3 regions of the Bradyrhizobium sp. YCK136 genome follow, and region 3 is predicted to be linked to each of the others. Evidence: predicted binding sites of a transcription regulator. Region 3 holds the regulator's gene; each other region holds the start of a gene.
The links. Region 3 encodes LexA, which represses DNA repair genes until DNA is damaged. Its sites were predicted from a motif close to TGTTCNNNNTGTGTTCNG; they were not measured.
Positions count from the first base shown of each region.

Region 1: a site for LexA is predicted at 1,394-1,411, ahead of uvrA (excinuclease ABC subunit UvrA). Genes of this name have one in related genera too.
Region 2: a site for LexA is predicted at 3,090-3,107, ahead of ACFLEY_RS35065 (PA0069 family radical SAM protein). Genes of this name have one in related genera too.

Region 1 is NZ_CP172424.1:5,018,995-5,028,618, forward strand. It holds gene ACFLEY_RS24565 (outer membrane protein) at 1-231, shown strand, start outside; gene ACFLEY_RS24570 (outer membrane protein) at 455-1,207, shown strand; gene uvrA (excinuclease ABC subunit UvrA) at 1,507-4,482, shown strand; gene ACFLEY_RS24580 (hypothetical protein) at 4,588-5,406, shown strand; gene ACFLEY_RS24585 (HAD-IA family hydrolase) at 5,451-6,092, shown strand; gene ACFLEY_RS24590 (nucleoside hydrolase) at 6,128-7,054, shown strand; gene ACFLEY_RS24595 (cytochrome D1 domain-containing protein) at 7,094-8,041, opposite strand; partial or broken gene ACFLEY_RS24600 (SRPBCC family protein) at 8,044-8,609, opposite strand; gene ACFLEY_RS24605 (AAA family ATPase) at 9,401-9,624, opposite strand, start outside.
Region 2 is NZ_CP172424.1:7,244,153-7,253,776, reverse strand. It holds gene ACFLEY_RS35075 (acetate/propionate family kinase) at 1-526, opposite strand, end outside; gene ACFLEY_RS35070 (phosphoketolase) at 531-2,918, opposite strand; gene ACFLEY_RS35065 (PA0069 family radical SAM protein) at 3,129-4,292, shown strand; gene ACFLEY_RS35060 (VOC family protein) at 4,317-4,769, shown strand; gene ACFLEY_RS35055 (ribonuclease HII) at 4,846-5,706, shown strand; gene ACFLEY_RS35050 (glycosyltransferase family 39 protein) at 6,022-7,530, shown strand; gene ACFLEY_RS35045 (uracil-DNA glycosylase family protein) at 7,648-8,463, opposite strand; gene ACFLEY_RS35040 (electron transfer flavoprotein-ubiquinone oxidoreductase) at 8,599-9,624, shown strand, end outside.
Region 3 is NZ_CP172424.1:5,239,513-5,249,136, reverse strand. It holds gene ACFLEY_RS25745 (ComEC/Rec2 family competence protein) at 1-155, shown strand, start outside; gene ACFLEY_RS25740 (GAF domain-containing protein) at 165-1,106, opposite strand; gene ACFLEY_RS25735 (hypothetical protein) at 1,331-1,762, opposite strand; gene ACFLEY_RS25730 (hypothetical protein) at 1,956-2,156, opposite strand; gene lexA (transcriptional repressor LexA) at 2,443-3,138, opposite strand; gene glp (gephyrin-like molybdotransferase Glp) at 3,314-4,525, opposite strand; gene ACFLEY_RS25715 (hypothetical protein) at 4,749-4,967, opposite strand; gene ACFLEY_RS25710 (HAD family phosphatase) at 5,133-5,759, opposite strand; gene ACFLEY_RS25705 (alpha-hydroxy acid oxidase) at 5,774-6,907, opposite strand; gene ACFLEY_RS25700 (S41 family peptidase) at 7,213-8,550, shown strand; gene ACFLEY_RS25695 (hypothetical protein) at 8,624-8,839, opposite strand; gene ACFLEY_RS25690 (hypothetical protein) at 9,007-9,270, opposite strand.

The sequences.
Region 1 (9,624 bases), 220 kb from region 3:
GCACTCGGCGTGTCCGTCTCGGACAGCAAGTTCCACTCCGGCTGGACCGTCGGCGCGGGCGTCGAAGCGTTCTTCGCGCCGCAGTGGTCGGTCAAGGGCGAGTACCTCTATCGCAGCCTCGGCGGCGAGACCTACTTCTCGGGCGCCCTGCCCACCGGCACGCTCAACTTCCACACCGTGCAGGTCGGCGTGAACTATCACTTTGGCGGTCCGATCCTCGCGAAGTACTGATCTTCGCCACCGACGCACATCGTCACGAAAGGCCGGCCTCGCGCCGGCCTTTTTGTTGTTCGCGCCCAAGTATCCAATCCAGCCGCTCGCTAGCGTTTTCGGAGAGGTGTGGCACCTCGGTGACACAACCTTTGGCTTTAATAATGTATAGCAATGACATCAGTCGGGTCGTTGGGTCCGCTGCTTTTCGCCGACGAAGAGAAACGAAACTGGGGAATTTGAAATGAAGAGAATTGTGCTGGCTTCGGCCAGTCTGCTCGTGCTCAGCGCGTTGGCTCCTGCCTCGGCGGCTGACCTGCCGGCCCGCCCTTACACCAAGGCGCCCGTGGCCGTGGCCTCGATCTACAACTGGAGCGGGTTCTACATCGGCGGCAACGCCGGTGGCGGCTCGAGCCATAATTGCTGGGATCTCACCGCCGTCGGAGTCGCCGCAATTCCGGTCACGGCTGAAGGCTGTCACAATGCGACCGGCGCTCTCGTCGGCGGCCAAATCGGCTATCGCTGGCAGTCCAGCAGCTGGGTGTTCGGCCTTGAAGCCCAGGGCGATTGGGCTGACCTGAAGGGCTCGAACGTCAGCGCTCCCGCCGCTCTCTTCCCGCTGGTGAACAATACCAAGATCGACGCCATCGGCCTCTTCACCGGCCAAGTCGGCTATGCCTGGAACAACGTGCTCTGGTACGTGAAGGGCGGCGCGGCCGTCACCCACAACAAGTTCAGCGGCACTCTGGCTGGCATTACGCTCGACACCGCGAACGAAACGCGCTGGGGCGGGACCGTCGGCACCGGCATCGAATTCGGCTTCGCTCCGAACTGGTCGGTCGCGGTCGAATACAACCACTTGTTCATGGGCAAGCACACCGACACTTTCACCTTCCTCGGCGTGGCCACCCGCAGCGACAGCATCAAGCAGGACGTCGACATGGGCACCGTCCGCCTCAACTACACCTTCGGCGGCCCCGTCGTCGCGAAGTACTGAGCTTCGCCTCCAACGGGATCGCGTTACGAAAGGCCGGCCTTGTGCCGGCCTTTTTGTTTTCGCGGACAGCCGAGCCGTCAGGGAATCGTGGGGCGAGAGGCCGTTCCGGTGCTCCGCTGCTGCCAGATGCCGCCAGCACGCCAACAATCCGTTGACGATTCGCAAGTCCCACTGGAAATCCGCCGCTGTTCTTCCTACGTTCGCTGACAACCCCATCGGCGCCGATCCCGGTTCCGGGCAAAGCGCGCCTTCACCATTGGCGCGGCCGCGCGTCTTTGGGATTCCCTGAGGACACCGGGATGGATGAAGTGATCAAGGCGAAGCGCCAACAACAGAACGCGGGCTCGAGCCTGCGCGCAATTACGATCCGTGGCGCGCGCGAGCATAACCTCAAGAACATCGACGTCGAGATTCCCCGCGACAAGCTCGTGGTGTTCACCGGCCTCTCCGGCTCCGGCAAATCCTCGCTCGCCTTCGACACCATCTATGCCGAGGGCCAGCGCCGCTACGTCGAATCGCTGTCGGCCTATGCGCGCCAGTTCCTGGAGATGATGCAGAAGCCCGACGTGGACCAGATCGACGGCCTGTCGCCGGCGATCTCGATCGAGCAGAAGACGACCTCGAAGAACCCGCGCTCCACCGTCGGCACCGTCACCGAGATCTACGACTATATGCGCCTGTTGTGGGCGCGCGTCGGCGTGCCCTATTCGCCCGCCACCGGCCTGCCGATCGAAAGCCAGACCGTCTCGCAGATGGTGGACCGCGTGCTGGCGCTGCCCGAGGGCACCCGCCTCTATCTGCTCGCGCCGGTCGTGCGCGGCCGCAAGGGCGAGTACCGCAAGGAGCTCGCCGAATGGCTCAAGAAGGGCTTTCAGCGCGTCAAGATCGACGGCACGTTCCACGAGCTTGCGGAAGCGCCGACGCTGGACAAGAAGTTTCCGCACGACATCGACGTCGTCGTCGACCGCATCGTGGTGCGCGCCGACATCGGCCAGCGTCTCGCCGAAAGCTTCGAGACCGCGCTGAAGCTCGCCGAGGGCCTTGCCGTCGTCGAATTCGCCGATGCGCCCGCAGCCGCGCCGGCCGAGGAAAAGAAGAAGACCGCGAAGATCCACGACAAGAGCGGACCCGAGCGCATCCTGTTCTCGGAAAAGTTCGCCTGCCCCGTCTCCGGCTTCACGATTCCCGAGATCGAGCCCCGCCTGTTCTCGTTCAACAATCCCTATGGCGCCTGCCCCGCTTGCGGGGGCCTCGGCGTCGAGCAGCATGTCGACGAGGACCTCGTCATCCCCGACAAGGAGCTCGCCATCGGCAAGGGCGCGATCGCGCCCTGGGCGAAATCGTCATCACCCTATTACGTGCAGACGCTGACGGCGCTCGGCAAGCACTACAAGTTCACGCTGACCACCAAGTGGAAGGATCTGCCCAAGAAGACGAGAGACGCGATCCTCCATGGCTCCGGCGAGGACGAGATCAAGTTCTCCTATGAGGACGGGGTGCGCTCCTACGACACCAAGAAACCGTTCGAGGGCGTCATCACCAACATCAACCGCCGCTATCGCGAGACCGAGAGCGAGTGGGCGCGCGAGGAGCTGGCGAAGTATTTCCACGACGTGCCCTGCGGCGCCTGCAACGGTTTTCGGCTCAAGCCCGAGGCGCTCTGCGTCAAGGTCGGCACCAAGCACATCGGCGAGATCTCCGAACTGTCGGTCAAGAAGGCCGGCGAGTGGTTCGAGACCGTGCCGGAGGCGCTGAACAAGCAGCAGAACGAGATCGCCGGCCGCATCCTCAAGGAGATCCGCGAGCGCCTCACCTTCCTGCTCGACGTCGGCCTCAACTACCTCACCCTCTCCCGCTCCTCCGGCACGCTGTCGGGCGGCGAGAGCCAGCGCATCCGCCTGGCCTCGCAGATCGGCTCGGGACTGACCGGCGTGCTCTACGTCCTGGACGAGCCGTCGATCGGCCTGCACCAGCGCGACAACGCGCGCCTGCTCGACACGCTCAAGCGCCTGCGCGACCTCGGCAACACCGTGGTCGTGGTCGAGCATGACGAGGACGCCATTCGTCTCGCCGACTACGTGCTCGACATCGGCCCCGGCGCCGGCATGCATGGCGGCCACATCGTCGCCGAAGGCACGCCCGCCGAGATCATGCGCAATCCGAAATCGCTGACCGGCAAATATCTCACCGGCGAGCTCGAGGTCGAGGTGCCGGAGCGGCGTCCGCCGAACCATCGCCGCACCATCAAGGTGGTCAACGCGCGCGGCAATAACCTCAAGAACGTCACCGCCGAGATTCCGCTCGGCCTGTTCACCTGCGTCACCGGTGTTTCCGGCGGCGGCAAGTCGACGCTGCTGATCGACACGCTCTACCGCGCCATCGCCCGCAAGCTGAACAATGCCAGCGAAGGCGCCGCCCCGCACGACCGCATCGAGGGCCTCGAGCACATCGACAAGATCATCGACATCGACCAGTCGCCGATCGGCCGTACCCCGCGCTCGAACCCCGCGACCTATACCGGCGCCTTCACGCCGATCCGCGAATGGTTCGCCGGCCTGCCCGAAGCCAAGGCGCGCGGCTACGAGCCCGGCCGGTTCTCCTTCAACGTCAAGGGCGGCCGCTGCGAGGCCTGCCAGGGCGACGGCGTCATCAAGATCGAGATGCACTTCCTGCCGGATGTCTACGTCACCTGCGACGTCTGCAAGGGCAAGCGCTACAACCGCGAAACGCTGGAGGTCCTGTTCAAGGGCAAGAGCATCGCCGATGTGCTCGACATGACCGTCGAGGAAGCCGCCGACTTCTTCAAGGCGGTCCCGCGCGTGCGCGAGACCTTCCAGACCCTGCACCGCGTCGGCCTCGATTACATCCATGTCGGCCAGCAAGCGACGACCCTGTCTGGCGGTGAGGCGCAGCGCGTCAAGCTCGCCAAGGAACTGTCCAAGCGCGCCACCGGCCGCACGCTCTACATCCTGGACGAGCCCACCACCGGCCTGCACTTCCACGACGTCAAGAAGCTCCTGGAGGTGCTGCACGAGCTGGTCGCGCAGGGCAACACGGTCGTCGTCATCGAGCACAATCTCGAAGTCATCAAGACCGCCGACTGGGTCATCGACCTCGGCCCCGAAGGCGGCGACGGCGGCGGCGAGATCGTCGCCTGGGGCCCGCCGGAGGACATCGCGAAAGCGCCGCGGAGCTATACGGGCAAGTTCCTGGAGCCGGTGCTGAAGAAGGCGCGGAAGCCGAAGCGGCGGAGCACGAGCGAGGCGGCGGAGTAGTTCTCTTCTTACCTATTTGGCAAAATTCTATCCCTGGTTGACAACCACTCAGAAGAACGCTTCATTTGATCAATTGCTCAATTTCATATGCTTGGAGTAGTTGCTTTGGACCAAGCGCATATTCGGCCATCGTTCACGAACGCCATTTTAGAAGGTAGCGCCATTCTTTTCGTCGGTGCGGGCCTTTCGTTCCTTAGCAAGAACAAGAATGGAACCACACTGCCCAATGGCGAACTTCTCAAGCAACTTCATACTGAAACCGGCACTAAGAAGGTCTTCCCCTTAGAAAAGATATCAAGCTTCTATGTAAAGAAATTTGGGTCCGCCCGCCTCTACGAATATCTCTTGAACGCTCTCACCGTTCATTCGATGTCAAAAGAGCTTGTTGATTTTTATAAGCTACCTTGGCGGCGTATTTATACCACGAACTACGACAACGCGATCGAGTTCGCGCGACATAGTTCACGAGGGAAGCTTGGAATTGCGTCCACAATTGCGTCGAAGTTTTCAGACGCCGAAACCGCGTTCAAGAACGCCTACGCGCGCGAGAATTCGAAAAGCCGCCCAAATACAATAAGGATTGATAACTATTACGCTAGGTTTCAGCTGGAGCATGCAGCGTGGATCGATGGGGCCGATCAGGCATTTCGGCTGTTCAAATCCGGGTTCAATCTTCTCCTCAAGCAAATTTTCAAGGACGATAATCGCCACTACCCGTTTAAAGCCGGCCGAGCACTAGCTGGCCTTGCCGCCAAGCACTATGATCATTGGTCGACTACTGAACAACAATCGTTCGCAGGCGGATGCTCAACTTTGCTCAAGAAAGCTCAGGAGTGGACAACCAAGAACAAGTCCAGCCATGAAGACGTCTCCGCGATGATCCGAGAGATCAATCTGATTATGAAGCGTATCGGCGGCAAGTAGTTTTTCGGACATAGCATCGTACATTCTTCAGTTTTTTTTGCCAAATGCCCTACTCCCTCGCCATCTTCGACCTCGACGGCACGCTAGCCGACAGCTTCCCCTGGTTCCTGCGCACCATCAACGACGTCGCCGACCGCTTCGGCTTTCGGCGTGTCGCCGATGAGGACATCGAGGGGCTGCGGCATGCCTCGTCGCGCGAGATCCTCAGCCGGCTTGAGGTGCCGCTGTGGAAGCTGCCGGCGATCGCGCGGCATGCGCGGCGGCTGAAGGCCGAGGCAGCTGGCGAGATCTCGCTGTTTGCCGGCGTCGAGACGATGCTGCAGACGCTGGCCGAGAACGGCGTGCAGCTCGCGCTGGTGACTTCCGACAGCGAAGCCAATGCCCGCGAGAAGCTCGGCGAGGCCGCGGCGCTGTTTGCGCATTTCGATTGCTCTGCGTCGATATTCGGCAAGCCCGCGAAATTCCGCCGCGTCATCCGGCGCGCCAGCGTGGAGCTCGACCGTGTCATCGCGATCGGCGACGAGGTGCGCGACATCGAGGCGGCGCGCGCGGTCGGCATCGCCTGCGGCGCGGTCAGCTGGGGCTATGCGGCCCCAGCGGCGTTGCGGGCGCTTGCGCCGGATCACATGTTCGCGCAGATGGAGGACATTGCCGAAGTGGTCTGCCGGATTCCGCAGAGAGCCTGATCCGCAATCGCCACGCACGGCCCAGGGAGACGGCAATGACACTCACGGACGCAGTGCGCCTCAAGCTCCTGGAACCGCCGGTCGGCCGGTTGCGTGTCGTGCTCGACACCGACACCTATAACGAGATCGATGACCAGTTCGCGCTCGTGCAGATGCTGCTGTCACCGGAGCGCTTCGAGGTCGAGGCGATCTACGCCGCACCGTTCTTCAATGCGCGCGCGGACAGTCCCGGCCACGGCATGGAGCTGAGCTACCAGGAAATCCTCCGCCTGCTGGAGCGTCTGAGCGTCGCGTCGGAAGGCCTGGTTCATCGCGGCGTCACCGACTATGTCGGCCCAGGCAAGACGGCGCGGACGGCACCCGCCGTGGACGACCTCATCGCCCGGGCACGCGCGGGCACGCAGGACAATCCGCTCTACGTCATCGCCATCGGCGCTATCAGCAACGTCGCCTCCGCCCTTCTGAAGGCACCCGACATCATCGACCGTATCGTCGTGGTCTGGCTCGGCGGCCATGCGCTGGAATGGCCCGACACCATCGAATTCAACCTCAAGCAGGATGTCGGCGGTGCGCAGGTGCTGCTCGACAGCGGCGTGCCGCTCGTGCTGGTGCCGTGCAAGGGCGTCACCTCGCGCCTCCACAGCACGGTGCCGGAGATCGAGCGCTACGTCGAACCGCATGGCAGCATCGGCGCATTCCTCGCGATGCGGTTCAAGGAGTATTCGTCCGACCACATGGGCTGGGCCAAGGAGATCTGGGACATGGCGCCGGTCGGCTGGCTGCTGAACCCCATGTGGGCGCCGAGCGTGATCATCCCCGCTCCGGTCCTCACGGACCAGATGACGTGGAGCATCGACCGCAGGCGGCATCCGATCCGCTACGTGACCTACGTGGATCGCAACCCGATCCTGAAGGACTTCTTCCTGAAGCTGCGGGATTTCACCGCGTCGAAAGTGCCGTAGGGTGGGCAAAGCGACTTGTCCGCCGCGCCTCTGCCCGCCCTACTCCGTCCTCCGCAGGAACGCCCCGAACGCGCGCGGGCCGTCGCCGGTCTTGACCTCGCCGATCACCTTCAGTTCGGTGGTGTCGATGATATCGAGCGTGTTGCTCTCCCAGCAGGCCACGATGATACGCTTGCCGTCGGCCGTTGCATTGATGCCTTCGGGGTAGTCGCCGACATTGATGCGCTTCACCGGCTTCAGCGTCGCCAGATCGAACACGCTGACGGTGCCGCCATACTGGTCCGTGACGAAGCCGCGCCCCTGCGCCAGCGCCACCGCATAGGGCCGCATCCCGACCGGCACGCGGCCGATCTCGGCCCCGGTGGCGATGTCGATCACGGAGATGTCGTTGGAGCCGACATTGGCGGTGTAGGCGCGTTTTCCATCGGTATCGATGGTGACGCCGAACGGGCGCGTGCCGACCTTGATGACCGCCTTGCGCGCGCGCGTCGCCGTGTCCACCACCGAGACGCTGTCGTCGTCGCGGTCCGCCGAGAGCAGCAGCTTGCCGTCAGGCGTCACCGCGAGGCCCGACGGCGAGGCGCCGACCGCGATGCTGGCCGTGACGCTGCGGCTCGCCGCGTCGATCACCCGCACCGCCGCGGCGTACCAGTCGGCGACATAGACGGTCCGGCCGTCGGGCGCCACGGCAATGCCGAGCGGGCCGCCGCCGACCTCAATCCGCCCCGCAACCTGCCGCGTTACCGCGTCCACCACCGTCACCGCCTTGGCATCCGGGCTGGTGACATAGGCAAAGCGGCCGTCGGCGCTGACGGCGATACCCGCCGGCTTGCCACCGATCGGGATGGTTGCCACCGCACGTGCGGTGGCAAGGTCCACGACCATCAGATCGTCGCTGAGCTGGTTGGTGACGAAGGCCTCCTCAGCGGACGCGCTGCCGAGGCAGGCAAGGCTGGCGGCGAGCGCCGCCAGGACCAGCACGCGCACGGTCAGCTTCCGCTCTCGATCTTCTTCTTCAGTGCCTCGAGGCCGGCCTTGTAGAGCCCGCTCACCGCAGTCTTGGCGGCCTCGTCGCTCAGCTCCGGCGGCGGATCGTTGTTGGGAAAGCCGCGGTAGAACGCGCCGGCCCATTCCAGCGTCGCGCCCTTGCCGTCGGCGCTCGGCGTCACCGTCAGCGTCGAGGAATAGTTGGTAACCGGAAGCACCTTCACGTCCACGGCGGTGATCCGGTAGGAATAGGTCATGGCGGCCGCGTCGAACTTGTAGAGCTCCTCGTCCACGGTCGCCCCGCCGGTCAGGGTCAGCCGCCGCGTCGCGCCGATCTCGTTGCCCTTCTCGCCCTCGGTCTTGGTGACGGGCGGGAGCCAGCTCATGTCCTGGAAATTGCCGATCACCGCCCACACCTTGGCCGGGCTGCGTTGATCTCGATGGATTCGCGCACCTTCTGCCGGGTCGGCCCGTGTGCCCAAACCGGCTCAAATGCGGCCGTCAGAGCCATCCCCGCCACCGCCAGCGCCGCCACCCCGGCGACCGCCGTTCCGCTTCTCATCCTCATACCGTTTCCTCACTCCTGGAGCTGCGCGACTTGAGGCGCGCTGCGATCATCGTAGCGCATTTTCGGGCCGTGGGGAGACCGGTTCGTGGCACGGCTGTGGCGGGGATCGCTCCCGCATCCACGCCATCCCTTGCGTTGCCCGACGGGCAAAACACACAAGGCCGGGGTCAATCCGTTCCGATCAAAACAATTCGCTTTACGCGAATTCGGAAATGTCGCATGTTTCGGCCATCCCAGCCCGGTCCGAGGGGCGTATCGCGATCGTCACGACACGCGGGATGGGACGTGGTGGACGCAGGCGGCGTCGGCGCGAAGGTGGTTTGCAGGGTGGCTCGCGCCGTGAGCAACGACCCGCGCGCACACGACCGGTGCAGCCTGCGTACGGCAAAATCGTGTGGTCCTGGCATCCGGGGTCCGTGTGCCAAGTCTTGCGGTGACGCGTGCTGCCCGACCGGGCGGGCGCGTCAGCCATCCGCAAGGCGACGGGGGCAATAGTGCATCGCTCCCCGGGGAGATCACGACATAAGCCGTAAAACCACTGCGCAGGGAAGGCCGGATGTTCGGCTTCACCTGTATGCCGCTGTGCATCTGCTTCCAGCGCATTTCGCGCACAGCGGACCGCGGGTGCCAGCCGGCACCCGGCCTTCCCTGCGCCCTCGGCACTTTCGAGGGCGGTGACGACAGCAAGGCTCGGGCAGTTCATGCCGCGGGGCCGCGAAGGTGTGTTCGCGATTCAGATGCGAGTGGAAAAACAATGCGCGTGCCTCATTGAAGCGGCAGACGTCCCCCAATCATTCCGCCAGCGTCGCCTCCACGAAGCCCCGCGGGTCGTCACAAAACTCCCGCATCAGCCGGTAATGGTCGGTCTCCTCCACCGTCACCGGCACCAGCCCGTATTTCCCGAGCCGCAGCAGCTTCGCATTGGGATAGGCCATCAGCATCGGCGAATGGGTCGCCATGATGACCTGGCAGATGCGGGAGTCGTCCATGCGTCGCAAGAGCTTCAGGAATTCGA
Region 2 (9,624 bases), 2.0 Mb from region 3:
CGCCGCGTCCTTCATAGCGCCTCGGAATCGCGAAACGGCTCGCAGGCGGTGCAAGTCCGTGATGGAAGGCGGTGTCGAAGCAGGCGATCTGTGGCAGCGCGGGACGGATCGCGGAGAGGGTGCGGACCGGCGCGAGGCAGCGCGGCTGGTGCAGCGGCGCCAGCGGCGTCAGGGCCTCCAGCTTCGCGGTGATATCGTCCGTCAATTCGACCGGGCCTGAATGATCCGGCCCGCCGTGGACGATACGGTGGCCGACTGCGCGCAAGCTGTCTTGGCCGAACCGGTCGTCGATGAAGGCGAGCGCGTCGGCGAACAGGTGGCCGCCGTCGGCATCGGCCTCGTCCCGCCGCTTCTCGAACAGGTCTTCGCCCGCGGGGCCTTTCACGACGAGCCGGGGCCTGGCCTCGTGCTCGTCGAGCAGGCCCTTGCAGAGCAGCGCGGGCTCTGCTGTCGAGATCTCGAACAGGCCGAACTTGATGCTCGACGAGCCCGAGTTGAGGACGAGAACCGCCTCTGGCACCGGCATGGCGTCAGCCCGGCTTGCCCGGCCAGACCCAGTCGCGGATATCGGGCATGTCCTCGCCGTGCTCGCGCACGTAACGTGAGTGCTCGATCAGCTTGTCGCGGAGCTGCTGCTTCACCTGCGCGGCCCTGGTCGCAAGACCCGGCACGCGTTCGATCGCCTCGATCGCAAGGTGGTAGCGGTCGAGCTCGTTGAGCACGACCATGTCGAACGGCGTCGTCGTGGTGCCTTCCTCGGCGAAGCCGCGCACATGCAGGCCGGCATGGTTGGTGCGGTTATAGGTCAGCCGGTGGATCAGATGGGGATAGCCGTGATAGGCGAAGATCACCGGCTTGTCGCGCGTGAACAGGCTGTCGAAGTCGCGGTCGGACAGGCCGTGCGGATGCTGGTCCTGCGGCTGCAGCGTCATCAGGTCGACGACGTTGACGACGCGGATCTTCAGATCCGGCAGCGCCTTGCGCAGCAGGTCGACGGCGGCAAGCGTCTCCAATGTCGGCACGTCGCCGGCACAGGCCATCACCACATCGGGCTCGCCACCCGCGTCTTCCGTGCCCGCCCAGGTCCAGATGCCGATGCCGACATCGCAATGCGTGGCGGCGTCCTGCATCGACAGCCATTGCGGCGCCGGCTGCTTGCCGGCGACGATCACGTTGATGCGGTTGTACGTCCGCAGGCAATGATCGGCGATCCACAGCAGCGTGTTGGCATCGGGCGGGAAGTAGATGCGAACGATGTCGGCCTTCTTGTTGGCGACGAGGTCGACGAAGCCGGGGTCCTGATGGCTGAAGCCGTTATGGTCCTGGCGCCAGACATGCGAGGTCAACAGATAATTGAGCGAGGCGATCGGACGCCGCCACGGCAGGTGCCGCGTCACCTTCAGCCATTTGGCGTGCTGGTTGAACATGGAATCCACGATGTGGATGAAGGCCTCGTAGCAGGAGAAGAAGCCGTGGCGACCGGTGAGCAGATAGCCCTCCAACCAGCCCTGGCAGAGATGCTCGCTCAACACCTCCATCACGCGGCCGTCCTGCGCGAGATGCACGTCGTAAGGCTCGATCGGCTCCATCCAGACACGTTCGGTCGTCTCGAACACCGCATCTAGCCGGTTTGACGCCGTCTCGTCCGGACCCATGATGCGAAAGTTGCGCTCTTGCGCATTGAGGCGGATGACGTCGCGCAAAAATTTGCCGAGCTCGCGCGTCGCTTCTCCCGTGACGGCGCCGGGCTGCGGCACTTCGACGGCAAAGCTGCGGAAGTCCGGCAGCTTCAGCTCCTTCTTCAGCACCCCGCCATTGGCATGCGGATTGGCGCCCATGCGGCGATTGCCCTCGGGTGCCAGCGCCTGGAGCTCGGGGACGAGCGCGCCGCTCGCGTCGAACAGTTTCTCCGGCTCGTAGCTGCGCATCCAGTCTTCGAGCACCTTCAGATGCGCAGGGTTCTCGCGGCAGCTTGCGACCGGCACCTGATGCGCGCGCCAAAAGCCTTCGACCTTCTTGCCGTCGACTTCCTTCGGACCGGTCCAGCCCTTCGGGCTGCGCAGCACGATCATCGGCCAGCGTGGCCGCTCGACGTTTTTGCGCCCGTCGCGGGCGTGCTGCTGGATCGAGCGGATGCTGGCGAATGCGACGTCGAGCGCATCCGCCATGATCCGGTGCATCAATTTGGGATCGTCGCCCTCGACGAACAGGGGCTCGTGGCCGAACCCGCGGAAGAGATCGCGGATCTCGCTGTCAGGCATCCGCCCGAGCACGGTCGGGTTGGCAATCTTGTAGCCGTTGAGGTGCAGGATCGGCAGCACCGCGCCGTCATGCGCCGGGTTCAGGAACTTGTTGGAGTGCCAGGACGCCGCGAGCGGGCCGGTCTCGGCCTCGCCGTCGCCGACGACGCAGGCGACGACCAGGTCGGGATTGTCGAGCGCCGCGCCATAGGCGTGCACCAGCGCGTAGCCGAGCTCGCCGCCTTCGTGGATCGAGCCGGGCGTCTCCGGCGCGGCGTGGCTCGGGATGCCGCCGGGGAAGGAGAACTGCCGGAACAGCTTGCGCAATCCGTCCGCATCGCGCGCGATGTTAGGATAGATCTCGCTGTAGCTGCCTTCGAGATAAGTGTTGGCGACCATGCCCGGCCCGCCATGGCCGGGACCGCAGACATAGAGCACGTTGAGGTCCAGCGCGCGGATGACGCGGTTGAGATGGGCATAGATGAAGTTCAAGCCGGGCGTCGTGCCCCAATGGCCGAGCAAACGCGGCTTGATGTGCTCGGCCCGCAGCGGTTCGCGCAGCAGGGGGTTGTCGAGCAGGTAGATCTGCCCGACGGAGAGGTAGTTGGCGGCGCGCCAGTAGCGATCAAGGAGATCGAGGTCGCTGCTCGCGGCGGCCGATTGTTGTTGATTTGTCATGTTCCTGCCGACCTTCACCCGGGATCGTCACCAACCGAGTTCCGGCGCGATCGATCCTTCGCGGCATCAAACGAGATCGTGGTGACGGCGATGTTGCGTGAGGTCAAAGGCAGGCGCCCGAAGTTTGGGCGCCTCTACTGTGCATGGGGTTGTTTTCACGTTTTTTGTTCTTGTTCTTGATTTGTTCCTTTGACGTGCTATCTTGGCTTCATGAGTCCAGCATCCTCTCATGCTCTCAAGCACCCGCCGGTCACGGCGCCCTCCGAGCCGGCGGGTGCGCCTTCTGATTTCCCCGAGCTCGCTGTCGCCATCGACAAGCAGCGCAGGCGGGGGCGGGGCGCGCAGTCCAACGCCAGCGGCCGCTATGAGGCCGAGGCGCGCGTCGCCTTCGACGACGGCTGGCAGAGCCTGGAAGAGCTGCCGCCATTCAAGACCACGGTCGCGGTCGACACCTCGCGCAAGGTGATCACCCGCAACGATTCGCCCGATATCGGCTTCGACCGCTCGATCAACCCCTATCGCGGCTGCGAGCACGGCTGCGTCTACTGCTTCGCGCGGCCGACCCATGCCTATCTCGGCCTGTCGCCCGGGCTCGACTTCGAGTCAAAACTGTTCGTCAAGCCGGAGGCCCCGGCGCTGCTCGAGAAGGAGCTCGCAGCAGCAGGCTATGAGCCGCGGATGATCGCGATCGGCACCAACACCGATCCCTATCAGCCGATCGAGCGCGAGCGCAAAATCATGCGCGGCATCCTGGAGGTGCTGGAGCGCGCTGGTCATCCCGTCGGCATCGTCACCAAATCGGCGCTGGTGGTGCGTGACATCGACATTCTCTCGCGCATGGCGAAGCGCAACCTCGCCAAGGTCGCGATCTCGGTTACTTCGCTCGATCCAAAGCTGGCGCGCACCATGGAGCCGCGGGCCTCGACGCCGCCGAAGCGGCTGGAGGCGCTGAAGCAGCTCTCCGACGCCGGCATTCCCACCACCGTGATGGTCGCGCCAGTGATTCCCGCGCTGAACGATTCCGAGATCGAGCGAATTCTCGATGCGGCCGCCCATGCCGGCGTCAAGGAAGCCTCCTACGTGCTGCTGCGGCTGCCGCTGGAGGTGCGCGACCTCTTCCGCGAATGGCTGGTGGCGAACTATCCGGACCGCTATCGTCACGTCTTCACGCTGATCCGCGACATGCGCGGCGGCCGCGACTACGACGCGAAATGGGGCGAGCGCATGAAGGGCACCGGCCCGATGGCCTGGACCATCGGCCGCCGCTTCGAGATCGCCTGCGACAGGCTGGGGCTCAACAAGCGTCGCGCAAAACTGACGATGGATCACTTCGCGCGGCCGAAGCGGAACGGCGATCAGCTCAGCCTGTTCTAGGAGCCGAGGCGAACGAGGTGTGTCATGAGTAAGGAACTGCCGCCCCCGGTGCCGCGGCTCACGGTCATCACGGGTGTGAGCGACATTCGCGCCAGCATCGCGTTCTATGATGCGCTGGGCTTTTCGCGCCGGCTGAAGGCGACCGGCGAGGCCGTCGCCTTCTACGATACCGGCGGTCCGGTGCTTGCCCTGTTTCACTGGGACCAGCTCGCGGCCGACGCGGCCTTGCCGGATAAGCCCAGGCCGACGACCTTCCGCGGCATCACGCTCGCCTGGAACTGCGCCACGCGCGAGGAGGTCGATGCGGTGCTGGCCTTCGCTGTCGACAAGGGCGCCGCGCTGCTGAAAGCGGCGCATGAGACCGACTATGGCGGTTATTCCGGCTATTTCGCCGACCCCGACGGCCATCCCTGGGAAGTCGTGGTCGCGCCGGGCATCGAGGTCGGTGAGGACCGGCGGGTGCATCTGGCCGAGTAGGCGGCTCGCCTGAATAACGGGAATTGCGAGGGGTTCCCGGTTGCGCAAGCAGGGCCGCTTGCGCACGATCCCCGCCATGATTCGGGATAAATCCGCCAAGACGTCGGCCAAAGCTGCGCCCAGGAAGGACGCTGCGAGGAAGGCTGCACCTGCAAAGGCTGGAAAGGCCTCGGCGGCCAAGCCTTCGACCGGCAAGAGCGCGGGCCCGAAAGGCGTCATTGCCGTCGCGCCGCCGAGCTTCCGCCGCGAGCGCGCGCTGATCAAGCGCGGCATCTGGCCGGTTGCGGGCTGCGACGAGGCCGGCCGCGGGCCGCTCGCAGGTCCCGTGGTGGCGGCCGCAGTGATTCTCGACCCCGACCGCATTCCCCGTGGCATCGACGATTCCAAGCGCCTGACGGCGGAGCAGCGCGAAAAGCTGTTCGACAAGATCTGCGCCACCGCGCAGGTCTCGGTCGCGGTTGCCTCGCCCGCGCGGATCGACCGCGACAACATCCTGCGCGCCTCGCTGTGGGCGCTGAAGCGCGCCGTGGTGGCGCTGCCCGAGGCGCCCCGCCACGTCTTCGTCGACGGCCGCGACCGGCTCGATACGGAATGCGACTGCGAGGCCGTGATCGGCGGCGACGGCATCGTCCTGTCGATCGCGGCGGCGTCCATTGTCGCCAAGGTGACGCGCGACCGGCTGATGTGCGCGCTGGCGCAGGACTGCCCGGGCTACGGCTTCGAGCAGCACAAGGGCTACGGCGTCCCCGAGCATCTCGACGCGCTGAACCGCCTCGGCCCGACCGTCCACCACCGCAGCTTCTTCGCTCCCGTCGCCGCCGCCCGCGCCAAGCACATGCCCTGGACAGTCGAGCCGGTGCGCGACTTGTTCGCGGCGACCGAGGTCGAGGTGCGGGTGGAAGCAAGCGTGCAGGTCGATACGTCGGCGGGCCTCTAATACTCATCTCTCGCGACGGGCTCTTCGCCTCTCCCCGTGCGCGGGGAGAGGCCGCAGCCCATCGAAGATGGGATGCGGGTGAGGGGAAGCCTCCGCGAGTCAATCTGTCACTATCCTTGCGGACGCTCCCCCTCACCCCAACCCTCCCAGCGCGAGCGAAGCTCGTCGCGCGCCTGCAAGCGGGGAGAGGGAGAAGACACACGGTCGGGGAGAGGGAGCAGACGGTCGTTGCCACAACGCGTAGCGCCCTTTATCAAAACACTCGTGAGCGAATAGGGCCGGCTGGACGGGTTGGCTGCATCTTTCGGGCGTTGCATGCGGTTTACCTCCCTGGTCATCGAGCTCATTCGCGCCCGGCCGCGGCTGATCGTGTGGATCGTCGTGCTGCTCCAGGCCGCGATGTGGCTGTTCGTGGCGCTGGCGTTCTATCGCAGCCCGCCCGGCACCCTTGCGACCCTCCTGGCCTTCGGCAGGGAATACCAGGTCGGCACCGATCTCGGCCCGCCGCTGCCGGTCTGGCTCGCCGACATCGCCTATCGCGCCGCGGGCGGTCACATGTTTGGCGTCTATGTGCTGGCCGAGGTCTGCGAGATCGCGACCTTCATCGCGCTCTACCATCTCTCCCGCGCCGTGGTCGGCTCGCAGCAGGCGGTGCTGGCCGTGCTGCTGACGATGACGGTGCTGGCCTTCTCCTCGCCCGCGCTCGATTTCGGCCCGCCGGTGCTGGCGCGACCGCTGTGGGCGCTGCTGCTGCTGCATTCCTGGCAGATCATCGGCCAGCGCCGCGGCAACGCCTGGTTCGCCTGGTCGATCGAGGCCGGGCTCTTGCTGCTGACGACGCCCGCGGCGGTCTTCCTGCTCCTGCTGCTCGTCGTCTTCGCGTTTGCGACCGCCGGCGGCCGCCGCACGCTGCTCGCGCTCGATCCGCTGTTCGCGCTGATCGTTGTCGCCGTGCTCGCGCTGCCCTATGCCGTCTGGCTGATGCGCGCCGAGACGCTGGTCCTGCCGGCCCTGCCTGCGGTCGCCGAGCTGAGCACCCGCGCGATCCACGCGGCCTGGCTGCTCGGCGGGCTCGTGCTTGGCGCGGCGGCGATCCCGGCGCTGACTTTCCTCAACACCGGCCTGTTCCTCGCCAAGGGCGAGGAGGCGCCGATCATCTACCGCCCGCCGGTCGAGCCGCTGGCGCGCAACTTCGTCTATTTCTTCGCGCTGGCGCCGGCGCTCGGTGCGGTGCTGATCTCCGGCCTGTTCGGGCTCGAGTCCGTCGTCGGCGGTGCCGGCGTGGTATTGGTGATGTCGGGGCTCGCCGTGGTGGTGGGTGCCGGCGATCTCATCGCGATGCGCCGCGCGCGGATGCTGCGGACGGTGTGGGCCGCCGCCGTCGTGGCGCCCGCCGCCGGCGTCGTGCTCGCCGTCCTGTTCCTGCCCTGGACCGGCGCCAATGAGATCGCGACCTCGATGCCGGCGCGTGCGATCTCGGATTTTTTCGATGACAGCTTTGCCCGCCGCACCAACCATCGCCTGCGTGCGGTGGCCGGCGAGACCCAGCTTGCGAGCCTCATCGCGCTGCATTCAGGCCGCCCGCATCTGTTCATCGATGCCGAGCCCGCGCGCACGCCGTGGATCAATCAGGCCAAGTTCAGCGAGACCGGCGGCGTCGTGGTCTGGCGCGCCGCCGACACCGCGGGCACGCCGCCGCCGGACATCCTCAAGCGCTTTCCCGGCATCGTGCCGGAAGTGCCGCGCGCCTTCGAATGGCTGGTGACCGGCCGCCAGCAGCTGCTGCGCATCGGCTGGGCCATCGTGCGGCCGAAGGGGGCGTAACCCGTCATTCCGGGGCGCGGCAAAGCCGCGAACCCGGAATCCATTCATCCACCAACTCTGCCGCTCGATGGATTCCGGGCTCTCGCTTCGCGAGCCCCGGAATGACGGTGTGTGTGGTTACACCGTGCCTTGCCCCAGCACCTTCGCGATCGCCCGCAGATCCTGCCAGGCCAGCCGCTTGTAGGACAGCGAGCGGAGCAGATAGGCCGGGTGGAAGGTCGGCAGCGCGCGGATGGTGCGCCCACCGGTCTCGTAGTCGAACCAGCGGCCGCGGGTGCGCATGATGCCTTCGCGCGTTCCGAGCAGCGTCTGCGTCGAGGGATTGCCGAGCGTCACCAGCACGTCGGGGTTCACCAGCTCGATCTGGCGCTGGATGAAGGGCAGGCACACTTGCGTTTCCTGCGGCGTCGGCGTGCGGTTGCCGGGCGGCCGCCACGGAATCACGTTGGCGATGTAGGCCGTGGTGCGGTTGAGGCCTATGGCCCCTATCATCAGATCGAGCAGCTTGCCGCTGCGCCCGACGAAGGGCAGTCCCTCGATGTCCTCGTCGCGGCCCGGCGCCTCGCCGACGAACATGATGCGCGCCTGCGGATTGCCGTCGGCGAACACCAGCCTTGTTGCGGTGTGCTTCAGCGCGCAGCCCTCGAAGCCCTGCATCAGCTCGCGTAGCGCCTCGAGCGTCGGCGCGGTGCGCGCAGCCTCGCGTGCCGAGGCGATCGCGACGTCGGGCGCGGGTGCGGCCTCGCCGCGGATCACCGCGGGCGCGGCGACCGGCCGCGGCGCCTCGACCGGCGCTGCTGCGCGCGGGACCGGCGGCGGGGCGTCCATTTCCGCCAGGCGGTCTATCGGCTCCTCCGCGAGCGCGCAGTCGACACCGGCCTCCAGATAGAAGGCGAGAAGCTCTCGGACGGTGGGGGCGGGTTCGGGGATCATGCGAAAGTCAGACTTTTATATCAGTTTGGGGCGCCATGCATCCCACCGGAACGCATTTCCGTGGTTGTCCTATCCGGAAAAATCGGAAACAAGAGGGCGCAAACGACCGAGGACCGTCTCAAGGGCTGAGATCAGATGAGCACCGAAGAACTTCCCCCGCGCGAATCCATGGAATTCGACGTCGTCATCGTCGGCGCCGGCCCCTCGGGCCTGTCGGCCGCGATCCGGCTGAAGCAGCTCAACGCCGATCTCAACGTCGTCGTGGTGGAGAAGGGCTCCGAGGTCGGCGCGCATATTCTCTCCGGCGCCGTGATCGATCCGGCCGGGCTCGACAAGCTTGTTCCCGACTGGCGCGAGGATTCCGACTGTCCGCTGAAGACGCAGGTGAAGGACGACCGCTTCTACTGGATGACGGGCGGCGGCGCGATCAAGCTGCCGAACTTCATGATGCCGCCCCTGATGGACAACCATCACTGCTACATCGGTTCGCTCGGCAATGTCTGCCGCTGGCTGGCGCGCAAGGCCGAGGCGCTCGGCGTCGAGATCTATCCGGGCTTCGCCGCGGCCGAGGTGCTCTATGACGAGGAGGGCAAGGTCAGGGGTATCGCCACCGGCGACATGGGCATCGGCCGCGACGGCAAGCCGAAGGACTCCTTTACCCGCGGCATGGAATTGCTCGGCAAATACACGCTGTTCGCCGAAGGCGCCCGAGGCAGCCTGACCAAGCAGCTGATTGCGAAGTTCGCGCTCGACGCCAAGAGCGAGCCGGCGAAGTTCGGTATCGGGTTGAAGGAAGTCTGGCAGATCGATCCCGCCAAGCACCAGAAGGGTATGATCCAGCATTCATTCGGCTGGCCGCTCGACCTGAAGACCGGCGGTGGTTCGTTCCTCTATCATTACGACGACAATCTCGTCGCCGTCGGCTTCGTCGTGCATCTGAACTACGACGATCCCTATTTGTCGCCGTTCGACGAGTTCCAGCGCTTCAAGACCCATCCGTCGATCCGCGGCACCTTCGAAGGCGGCAAGCGGCTCGCCTATGGCGCGCGCGCCATCACCGAGGGCGGCTATCAGTCAGTACCGAAACTGAGCTTCCCCGGCGGCGCGCTGATCGGCTGCGCGGCCGGCTTCGTCAACGTCCCGCGCATCAAGGGCGTCCAC
Region 3 (9,624 bases):
CGGTTCAGGCGGTGAAAGCGAGAGGCACCGATCGTCCGTGGTCGCCGGCGACCGCCGGCGAGGGCGATTTCAGCGTGAGCCTTGCGCCGCAGGCGGCAGCCCCCCGTAACCGGGACGCGACGCCGTCCGAGGCCGACCTGCAGGCCGAGGATTGAGCGGACGGCTTACAGGTACCAGGCCAGCACGGCTTCGAGCCCGGCACTCCCTATTACCGGCAGGGCCACCATCTGGCTCAGTCCGATTGCGCGGGCCTCCGCGGCTGCGGCCGAGCCGTCGTGCCCGAGATCGTCGTTGAGCGCGGGCATGCCGGTGGCCCAGGCTCCGCCGATGCTGCCGTCGCCCCTGGCGATAGATTTGTCCGCATAGAGCGCGGCAAGGTCTGTCTGCGCGCTGCAATCGCCAGCGCGAAAGACCAGTGCCGAACGGGCCTCGTTCGGCACCCAGATCTCGAAGCGTCGCGCAATCGGCGTCGCCTGTGCGGAGAGGAAAGTCAGCACCCAGGTCTGGTCGGTGCCAGTCCGATAGGGCACGCCGACGCCGAGATTGATCCCGACCTCGGCGGCGTCTTCCCAGCGCAGAAAACTCCTGGCGTTGTGCAGGTCCTTGATGATCAGCGGCAGGCCCGCTTTCCAGGTGCGTCCGGGCAGGCCGAAGCCGCGGGGAAACCTGGTGTGGCGGGAGTTGAATTCGAACATGTCGGCGGTGCCATAGTAGCCGTCGACGAGCCCCATCTCGTGGGAGCTATCGGGATCGTTGTGCCAGAGCTCGATTGCGCCGACATGCGCCTCGTCGTCGCCGCAGAACAGCACCATGACGGCGTGCAAGAATTCGCCTGAAAACACCGGCACCGCCACGCCACAGGTGAGGCCGGCCGCGAGCGCCTGGTCGGTCCGCTTGAAATAGGAGTTGGCGAATTTGGTGAGGATCACGGGATGGCCGCTGGCCCAGGCCTTGCCGGGAAGGCCCTCGTCGTATCCGAAGCGCAAGTCCTCGCTCACGGCCTTGAACGCGGACAGCCCTTCGCCGTAGAGGCCGCCGCCGAATTCCAGCCGCATGCGCGTCCGGTCCGGCACCCAGAGTTCAACGACGCGAATGAAGGTTTTCATCGAACGTGTCCGCCGCCTCAAGCCTTTGACAGCATCGGCGATCTGGCCGCGGAACGGACGTTCAAAATTCAGGCAGGGCCGCGCAAACTTCGTGCGATGGGCAGGTGCGAGCCTGATCTCGGCGGATTGGATTCCGGAAGACGCAAATCATACCATCTCGCCGGCCACGGCCGGCGATGGCAATTTCAATCCCGGCCCCGACCTCTGCGCCGGGGGGAGGTACATCAGCCGATCGGCAGGCGTGTGATCGTCGGCCTGTCGGCGATGATCTCCGGCTTGTGTTCACGCTCGCCGGCCGGCTGGGTCACCGGCAATTGCAGCACGGTCGCGCGCTGGCCTTCGACGAGTTGCGTCACGAGTACGTATTTGCCGTCGGGGAATTCGATCGCGTCATGATGGCGATCGGGAATGTGCGGATCGATCTTGCCGAACTTGCCGACGCGGGAGTTGATGGTGCGCGTCCAGATCCAGCGATTGTCGTAGCGGACGTTGTCGGCGAAGGCGAGCTCCGTCCCCGGCAGCAGGCAGACCGCGACGGACATGTCGGCCTCGGAGGCGAAGCCGCGCGTCGAGGTGCCGCGGAAGGTGGTCGTGACGATCGTCTCGCCGACTTGTGCGGGACGCGTCGCGACGGCATGCAGGCTGTAGTCACACATCGGGTGCTCCTCATTCAGGGATAGCGACCCGCGCCTCCTTCGGAGGCACTGGCCTCTATCAGAGTGGAAGCATGTTAGCGTCTTCTTGGTTGTAGGCAAATCTGCGGCTTGGGTCCGCAGGCTGCCATCACAATATCTTTTTCAAATGCCTCAGGAACAAAAACCGCTTCCGTGCATTTGGCGTGCGTCTCCGTCAGCGACCTGCAGGTGCCGACCAGCCCGAATATTGCCAGGCGGGTTGCGACGGCTGCGCGACGGCGTTGCGGGCATTGCGCAATTGCTCGCTCGTCGTCTGCGTTGCCTTGCGGGCATGGTGCGACGGTGCGGCGAAGACTTGCGACGCGGATGCTGTGATCAGCGCCACCGTGACGGTGCTCAAAACGATCTTGCGCATTGATTGTCTCCTCGATCTCCAGGGCCACGAAGCGATGAGGGCTTCGTGCTGCGTCGCGAGGATGTAGCGCTAGAGAGGGGCCGGATAATCTGAGCAAAACCAGAAAGACTATCCAGCTGGAGCGGACAATCGTCGCTCCAATCGTCAACGCGCGGGTCGCCAACCGGCGGGCCGCGCTTTAGGTGATTGTTTGAGCATGATCTCCGCGCAAGCGCGTCCTGCGCTTGTCGCGAGGGAAAACCGCTGCGCACTTTGTGCTAACGCGGCCCTCCAGTCCGGATCACGCTCAGTACTTCCGGTACAGGCCGATCAGCTTGCCCTGAATCTTCACCCGGTTGGGCGGCAGGATGCGGACCTCATAGGCCGCATTGGCGGGCTCGAGCGCGATCGAGGCGCCGCGGCGGCGGAAGCGCTTCAGCGTCGCTTCCTCGTCGTCGATCAGCGCCACCACGATGTCGCCGGTGTCGGCGCTCTCATTGCGCTGGATCAGCGCCATGTCGCCGTCGAGGATGCCGGCTTCGACCATCGAGTCGCCGCGCACTTCGAGCGCGTAGTGCTCGCCCGAGCCGAGCATGTCGGGCGGTACGCTGATGGTGTGGCTGCGGGTCTGCAACGCTTCGATCGGCGTGCCGGCCGCGATGCGGCCCATCACCGGCACCGCGACGGGGCGTTCGCCCTCGTCCGCGCTGGAGCTCGCTCGCACCTTGCCGAGATTGCCCTCGATGACGCTCGGAGTGAAGCCACGGCGGTTGCCGGCGGCGGCCTGCAGCTCGGGCAACTTGATCACCTCGATCGCGCGGGCCCGGTTGGGCAGGCGCCGGATGAAGCCGCGCTCCTCCAGTGCGGTGATCAGGCGATGGATGCCTGACTTCGAGCGCAGGTCGAGCGCGTCCTTCATCTCGTCGAAGGAGGGCGGCACACCGCTTTCCTTCAAACGCTCGCTGATGAATCGCAGAAGCTCGTATTGTTTGCGCGTTAACATCTCGACCAAATCCCCCGGTTGATGTCGTTCGATTCCGAGACGGTGAATTCAGCGGCGAGCCGCCAGATGCTCGAAACAAATCATGAACGGACACTATATGTTCGATATGTGTTCCGCAACTGCTTAATTTACCGTGAACGCGACAAAGTTCGCGGAACGCGCAGGACCAGTGCGTTCAGGCGGGCAGTCGCAGCACCTCGCAAGGCGCGCCTGCCTCGACCTTCGGCGCGAACGGCGCGCGCACGAGAAGTGCCTGCGCCGCAGCGAGATTCGCAAGCAGCGAGGAATCCTGATGATTGACGGGAAGGGCGACAAGCATGCCGTCGTCGCGCCGCTCCAGGCGCGCACGAAGATAGTCCTCGCGCTGGTCATTGGCACCGACATCGCGGCCGAGCACGGCGCGCTCGCGACGATGGTGAATCACGGCGCGGCCCGACAGGGCGCGAATCAACGGAACCATGAACAGGAAGCCACACACATAGGACGACACGGGATTGCCGGGCAGGCCGATCACACCCATCGCCCCTAGCCGGCCGTGCATCATCGGCTTGCCCGGCCGCATCGCGATCTTCCAGAACGCCATCGCAATGCCTTCGGCCTTCAGCGCCTGCTGGACCAGATCGTGGTCGCCGACCGAGGCGCCGCCGATCGTGATCAGGATGTCGGCGCCGCTCTCTCGGGCACGGCGGATGCCGGCTGTGGTGGCCTCCAGCGTATCGGCGGCAACGCCGAGGTCGATGGTATCTGCGCCCTCCTGGCGGGCGAGGGCGTGCAGGGCATAGCCGTTGGAATAGACGATCTGGCCGGGGCCCGGCGTGGTGCCCGGCATCACCAGCTCGTCGCCGGTGGCGAGGATCGCGACCTTCGGACGGCGGCGGATGGGCAGGTCTGGATGGTTCATCCCGGCGGCGAGCGCGAGGTCGCGCTCGGTGAGCCGGGTTCCCTTGCGAAGGAGCACGTCGCCCTCGCGGAAGTCGACGCCGGCGGGCCGGATGTGCCGACCGGCGATAGCGGCTTCCTTGATCGTGATGCGCTTGCCCTCGGCGACCGTATCCTCCTGGATCACGACCGCGTCCGCGCCGGCGGGAACGACGCCGCCGGTGAAGATTCGTACCGCTTCGCCGGCGCCGACCGCTCCCGCGAACGGCCGGCCCGCCGCGACCTCGCCGATCATGGTGAGCTGCGCGTCGACCCTGGCCGCATCGGCTGCGCGCACGGCGTAGCCGTCCATGGCCGACATCGCCTCGGGCGGCTGGGTACGCCGCGCCGCGACGTCGCGTGCGAGCACGCGGTGGTAGGCCTCGTCGAGGGGAATCATCTCTTCAGGCAGCGGCTCCGCGCCGGCCAGCACCGCGGCGAGCGCGTCAGAAACCGGCATCAAGGCCACGGCGAAACTCCTGCTCGGAAAGTCTGGACGAATGGGCGGCAAGAGTTCTAGCCGAGCGCGGGCGATGAAGCAAAATGGGACCGGATCAGGATTTATCCTGCTTGATCCGTCCAGTCATGAGGGACCGTCAGCTCTGCCGCGGCATGATCTGACGGACGAGAAAGACGGGAACGAGCGTGGCCATGGCAAGGACGACAATGACGGGAGCCACGGCCAGCATCGGTCATCGACCGGTCTGGCGGTCCGGACGGAGGTCCGGCGCCACGTCGGGAGCCACGTCAGGGGGCTTGGGGCCTTGATCCTTGTCGGGCAGCGGATCGGCCTGGGATTTCAGGTCGGCGGCCTTGCTGATCAGCTTGGCGGAGAGGTCAGAATCCGAAGTCGTTCTGGCGAATTCGAGCAGAAGAGAGGCTTGTTTGGTGAGGTAGGTTTTGCCCAACACGATGATACGTCCGTCTGTAGAAGTCCCAACGGACTCAAGAGTCCGGAAGCGGGCATTCCGTTCCCGGAACTCTGTATAAAAATGTACAAAGCGATTTGGTTCCTCATTTCGGCTAGATCGGTTCCGGGAGCTCCCCGGTTTCACCCGCCAGCCGATGCGTCTCGATCAGATTCCCAGCGCCTCGAGCGCGTCGCCGACATCGCGGGGCGAGGTCACATGCACCGCGGTCAATCCGCGCGCTCGCGCTCCCTCGACGTTTTCGGCGAGGTCATCGAAGAACACGATGCGCCTGGCGGGCACACCGATGGCCGCCACGACATGGTCGAACGCCGCCGCGTCCGGCTTGCGCAGGCCGATGCTGGACGACAGGTACAGCTCGCGGAAATGGCCGAGCAGGTCGGCGTATTCCTTCGAGAAATGGTCGACATGCGGCTGGTTGGTGTTGGAGAAGGCGTAGAGCGGCATCTGCTTCGCCGCACGCGGCAACAGCTCCGCGACATCGGGCATTTCACCCGCGAAGATCGCGTTCCAGCCCTCGAGGAATTGCGCATCCGAGATGCCGATCCCGAGCGAGGCCCGTAGCGAGGCGAAATACTCCTCGTCGCTGATCTTGCCGACCTCGTGCAGCCGATACGCCTCGCTGTCGCGCACATAGCGCGCAACGATTGCCTCCGGCTTGCAGCCGGCGTGTCCCGCCCAGCAGGCGATCGCCTTGGAGAAATCGATGTCGAGCACGACGCGCCCGAGGTCGAACAGAAGCGCATCCGCGCTGCCGGGAGAGAGCGAGGTCATTGCGTCCTTTCGGATCAGTACCGGTAAGGTTCGTGGTCGAACAGCGGGAACGCGCTGAACACGCTCGGCGTGTTCGTCGCGGTGGCCGGATGCAGGCAGGACTTGTTGACCTCGGCGAACGAGGTGGCGCCCAACAGGCCGAGGCAGCGCAGCACCTCGTCCTCCAGAAGCTCCAGCATCCGCGTCACGCCGGCTTCGCCGGCCGCCGCCAGCGCCCAGCATTGCAACCGGCCGATGCCGACGAGGTCGGCGCCCGCCGCGATCGCCTTGACGATGTCGGTGCCGCGGCCGAAGCCGCCATCGACCATGATCTTGGCGCGGCCCTTCACGGCCTCGACGATCTCAGGCAGCACATGCATGGCGCCGCGGCCGTGATCGAGCTGGCGGCCGCCATGGTTGGAGACGTAGATCCATTCGACGCCGTGATCGAGCGCGATCAGGGCGTCCTCGGCGGTGGCGATACCTTTCAGGATCAGCGGAATCTTGAACTTGTCCTTTATCATCTTCACGGTCCGCCATTCCAGGCCTTTCTGGAAATCGCCGCCGGTGGCGCGCAGGCGGCTCTCGCGAACGTAGCGCTTGGCGATGTCACGTTCGCGACGGCTGTAATGGGCGGTGTCGACGGTCAGGCAGAAGGCGGCGTAAGCGTGCTTTTCGGCCCGGCTGACGACATCGGCGACGAAGGCGTCGTCGCCGCGCACGTAGAGCTGGTAGAGACGCAGCGCGTCGGGGGCGGCTGCGGCGGTCTTCTCCAGGCCAGGCTCGGACACCGAGCTCAGCATGTGCGCCGCCCCAAAGGTGCCGGCGGCGCGCGCGACGCTCGCGGCGCCATCCGGATCGAAGATCTCGAGCGCGCCGACAGGGGCGAGCACCACCGGCAGGCGCATCCTGCGGCCGAACTGCTCGACGGAGCCATCGACCTTGCGCACGTCGCGCAGCACGCGCGGGCGAAAAGCGATCTCGTCCAGCGCCATCCGGTTGCGGCGCATCGTGGTCTCGGTCTCGGCGGCGCCGACGATATAGTCCCAGGCATTCTGGTTGAGGTTGGCGCGTGCTTTGCGGATGAATTCGTGCAGATTCTGGAACGGCTCGCTGCTGGCGCCGAGTTCGACGTTCCTTTCCGGCTGGATGCGGGGTTTTTCGTTCATTATTATCCTCCCGAGAATTTGAAGCCTTGTTTCATCGCCTAACCCGTCCGGCTCTCCAAAACCATCCTAAAATCGCATAGCTGCGAGGCGCGGGTCGATCGACCGATTCCTGCTTTGCATGAAACGGTTTCGGAACGTTGCCAAAAGTTTAGGTCCGGGCGAAGGGATTTTTACGGTGTACCCGCCGGCGCGGCGTCCCGGCCTTGAAGAAACCAGAATGGTATTGTGAGAAGCGGGCTGGATCGCCATTTGCATGGCGCCTCCCAAGCCCAAGAGAACCGCCAAGCAAAAAGGCCAGCCTATCCATGCGGAAAACCCTGCTGTTCCCCCTGGGCGCGCTCACCGGAGCGTGTTTGACCCTTCTGGTAGCCAGTCCGCACGGCGGAGTATGGGCGGCACGGGCGGCGGCGGGCGCGGATGATGCCTATTCACAGCTCAACTTGTTCGGCGAAGTCTTCGAGCGCGTGAAGGCGAGCTATGTCGAGAAGCCCGACAACGCCAAGCTGATCGAAGGCGCGATCACCGGCATGGTGACCTCGCTCGATCCGCATTCGCGCTACATGAACGACAAGGCCTGGACCGAGATGCAGGAGACCACCTCCGGCGAGTTCGGCGGGCTCGGCATCGAGGTCACGATGGAGGAGGGCCTGGTCAAGGTCGTCTCGCCGATCGACGACACGCCGGCGTCCAAGGCCGGCATCATGTCCGGCGATCTCATCAGCAAGATCGATGGCGATGCCGTGCAGGGCATGACGCTCGAGCAGGCCGTCAACAAGATGAAGGGCCCGGTCGACACCAAGACCAAGCTCACCATCGTGCGCAAGGGCGCCGACGCCCCGCTCGACATCGCGATCACCCGCGAGATCATCCATGTGCGGCCGGTCCGCTTCCACGTCGAGAATGGCGACATCGGCTATATCCGCGTCACCTCGTTCAACGAGCAGACCACCGACGGTCTGAAGAAGGCGATCGCGGCGATCTCCAGGGAGATCCCGCAGGAGAAGCTCGCGGGCTATGTGATGGACCTGCGCAACAATCCGGGCGGCTTGCTCGACCAGGCCGTGTCGGTGTCGAGCGCGTTCCTTCAGCGCGGCGAGGTGGTCTCGACCCGCGGCCGCAATCCGGAGGAAACCCAGCGCTTCACCGCGCATGGCGGCGACCTCACCAAGGGCAAGCCGCTGGTGGTTCTGGTCAATGGCGGCTCGGCTTCGGCCTCGGAGATCGTCGCCGGCGCGCTGCATGACCACAAGCGTGCCACGATCATCGGCACGCGCTCGTTCGGCAAGGGCTCGGTGCAGACCATCATTCCGCTCGGCGCCGGCAATGGCGCGCTGGCGCTGACCACGGCGCGCTACTACACGCCGTCCGGCCGCTCGATCCAGGCCCAGGGTATTGCGCCCGACATCGAGATCCTCCAGGACGTGCCGCCCGAGCTGAAGGGCCGGATGGATACCATGGCGGAGTCCCAGATGCGCGGCCACCTGCAGGCTGCCGACGGCACCGAGCAGACCGGATCGCAGTCCTACGTCCCGCCGAAAGAGGAGGACGACAAGGCCCTGCACGCGGCCTACGACTTCCTGCACGGCGTCACCGCGAATGCGGTCGCGGCCAAGCCCGCGCCCAAGGCTGCGGTGCCGAACTAAATCTTACGACGTCCAGATAATCGCCCGGGAGCGGATGACCGCTCCCGGGCGAATTCGTTTTGAGGCTGGCGTGTCAAAGGCGGAGCGCCAGGATTTCGAATGTGACCGCTGTCGAAGCACCGAAAGCGGTGAATTGTTGCAATTGATCATCGACCGTGACGACGGCTTCGAAGATGTTCACGTTGCCATTGAGGGGGGGTGACGAGGCCTGGATGACACGATCTCCAACCTTGAGGCCCGGCGCAGCGACGGTGCCGGCCGATGACAAGCCGGTAACTGTGACCGACATATCCGGAAATCTGAGCCATCTTGCGCTCTTTCTTGGAACGAGTTGAACGGACCTCGTCTTACAATCAGTTCAAATCTCAGTCGACGGGTCTGATCAATTGCGAGCTTAGGACATAGGGCTCTGCGGTGATCCCGCGGCTCGCAAGCCGCGAGATCACAGCGCGATCGTCATTGCTCCTTCTTCGGGCCCATGTGATGCGGGACTTCCGTCTTCGGTCCGCCGCCGTAATGGTGGCTGCCGCCCGATCCGCTGGTCGATCCGCCGTCGCTCTCTTTCTTGCCCATGTGGTGCGGGACCTCGGTCTTGGGCCCGCCCGAATAGTGGTGGCCGTTCTTCTCATCGGTGGTGTTCGTCGTGCTCGTCTGCGCCAAGGCGGGCAACGCGACGAGCGACATGATCGCGGCAGCGACGATCAGCTTGCGGTGACTCATTCTGGTTTCTCCTGTTTGAACTTGTCGAGTTGGTGTCAATCAAGTCCCGGTGGCTTGACTGACAGGCAACCAAACCCGGAGCGCGATTGTCTAGGTTGAGCAAAATCAAATGTCGACGCGCGCACTTGCGTGCGCCGATGCGTGGATCGTCGAGTTGCAGCAGGCGACGGGAAGTATCGATCTTCTTACAGAAAAAAATTTGCATCGATCTCGCGAATTCAATGGCTTCATGTCGTGCCCTCGATCACTTGCAGTGCCGGCAAGAGGCGTTGCTGGAAAGATGGCGATGTCGATCGAATGACTCGAGGACGAGAGGCGTCTCAACTCATTACAAGACCGCGCGAAAAAAAGATT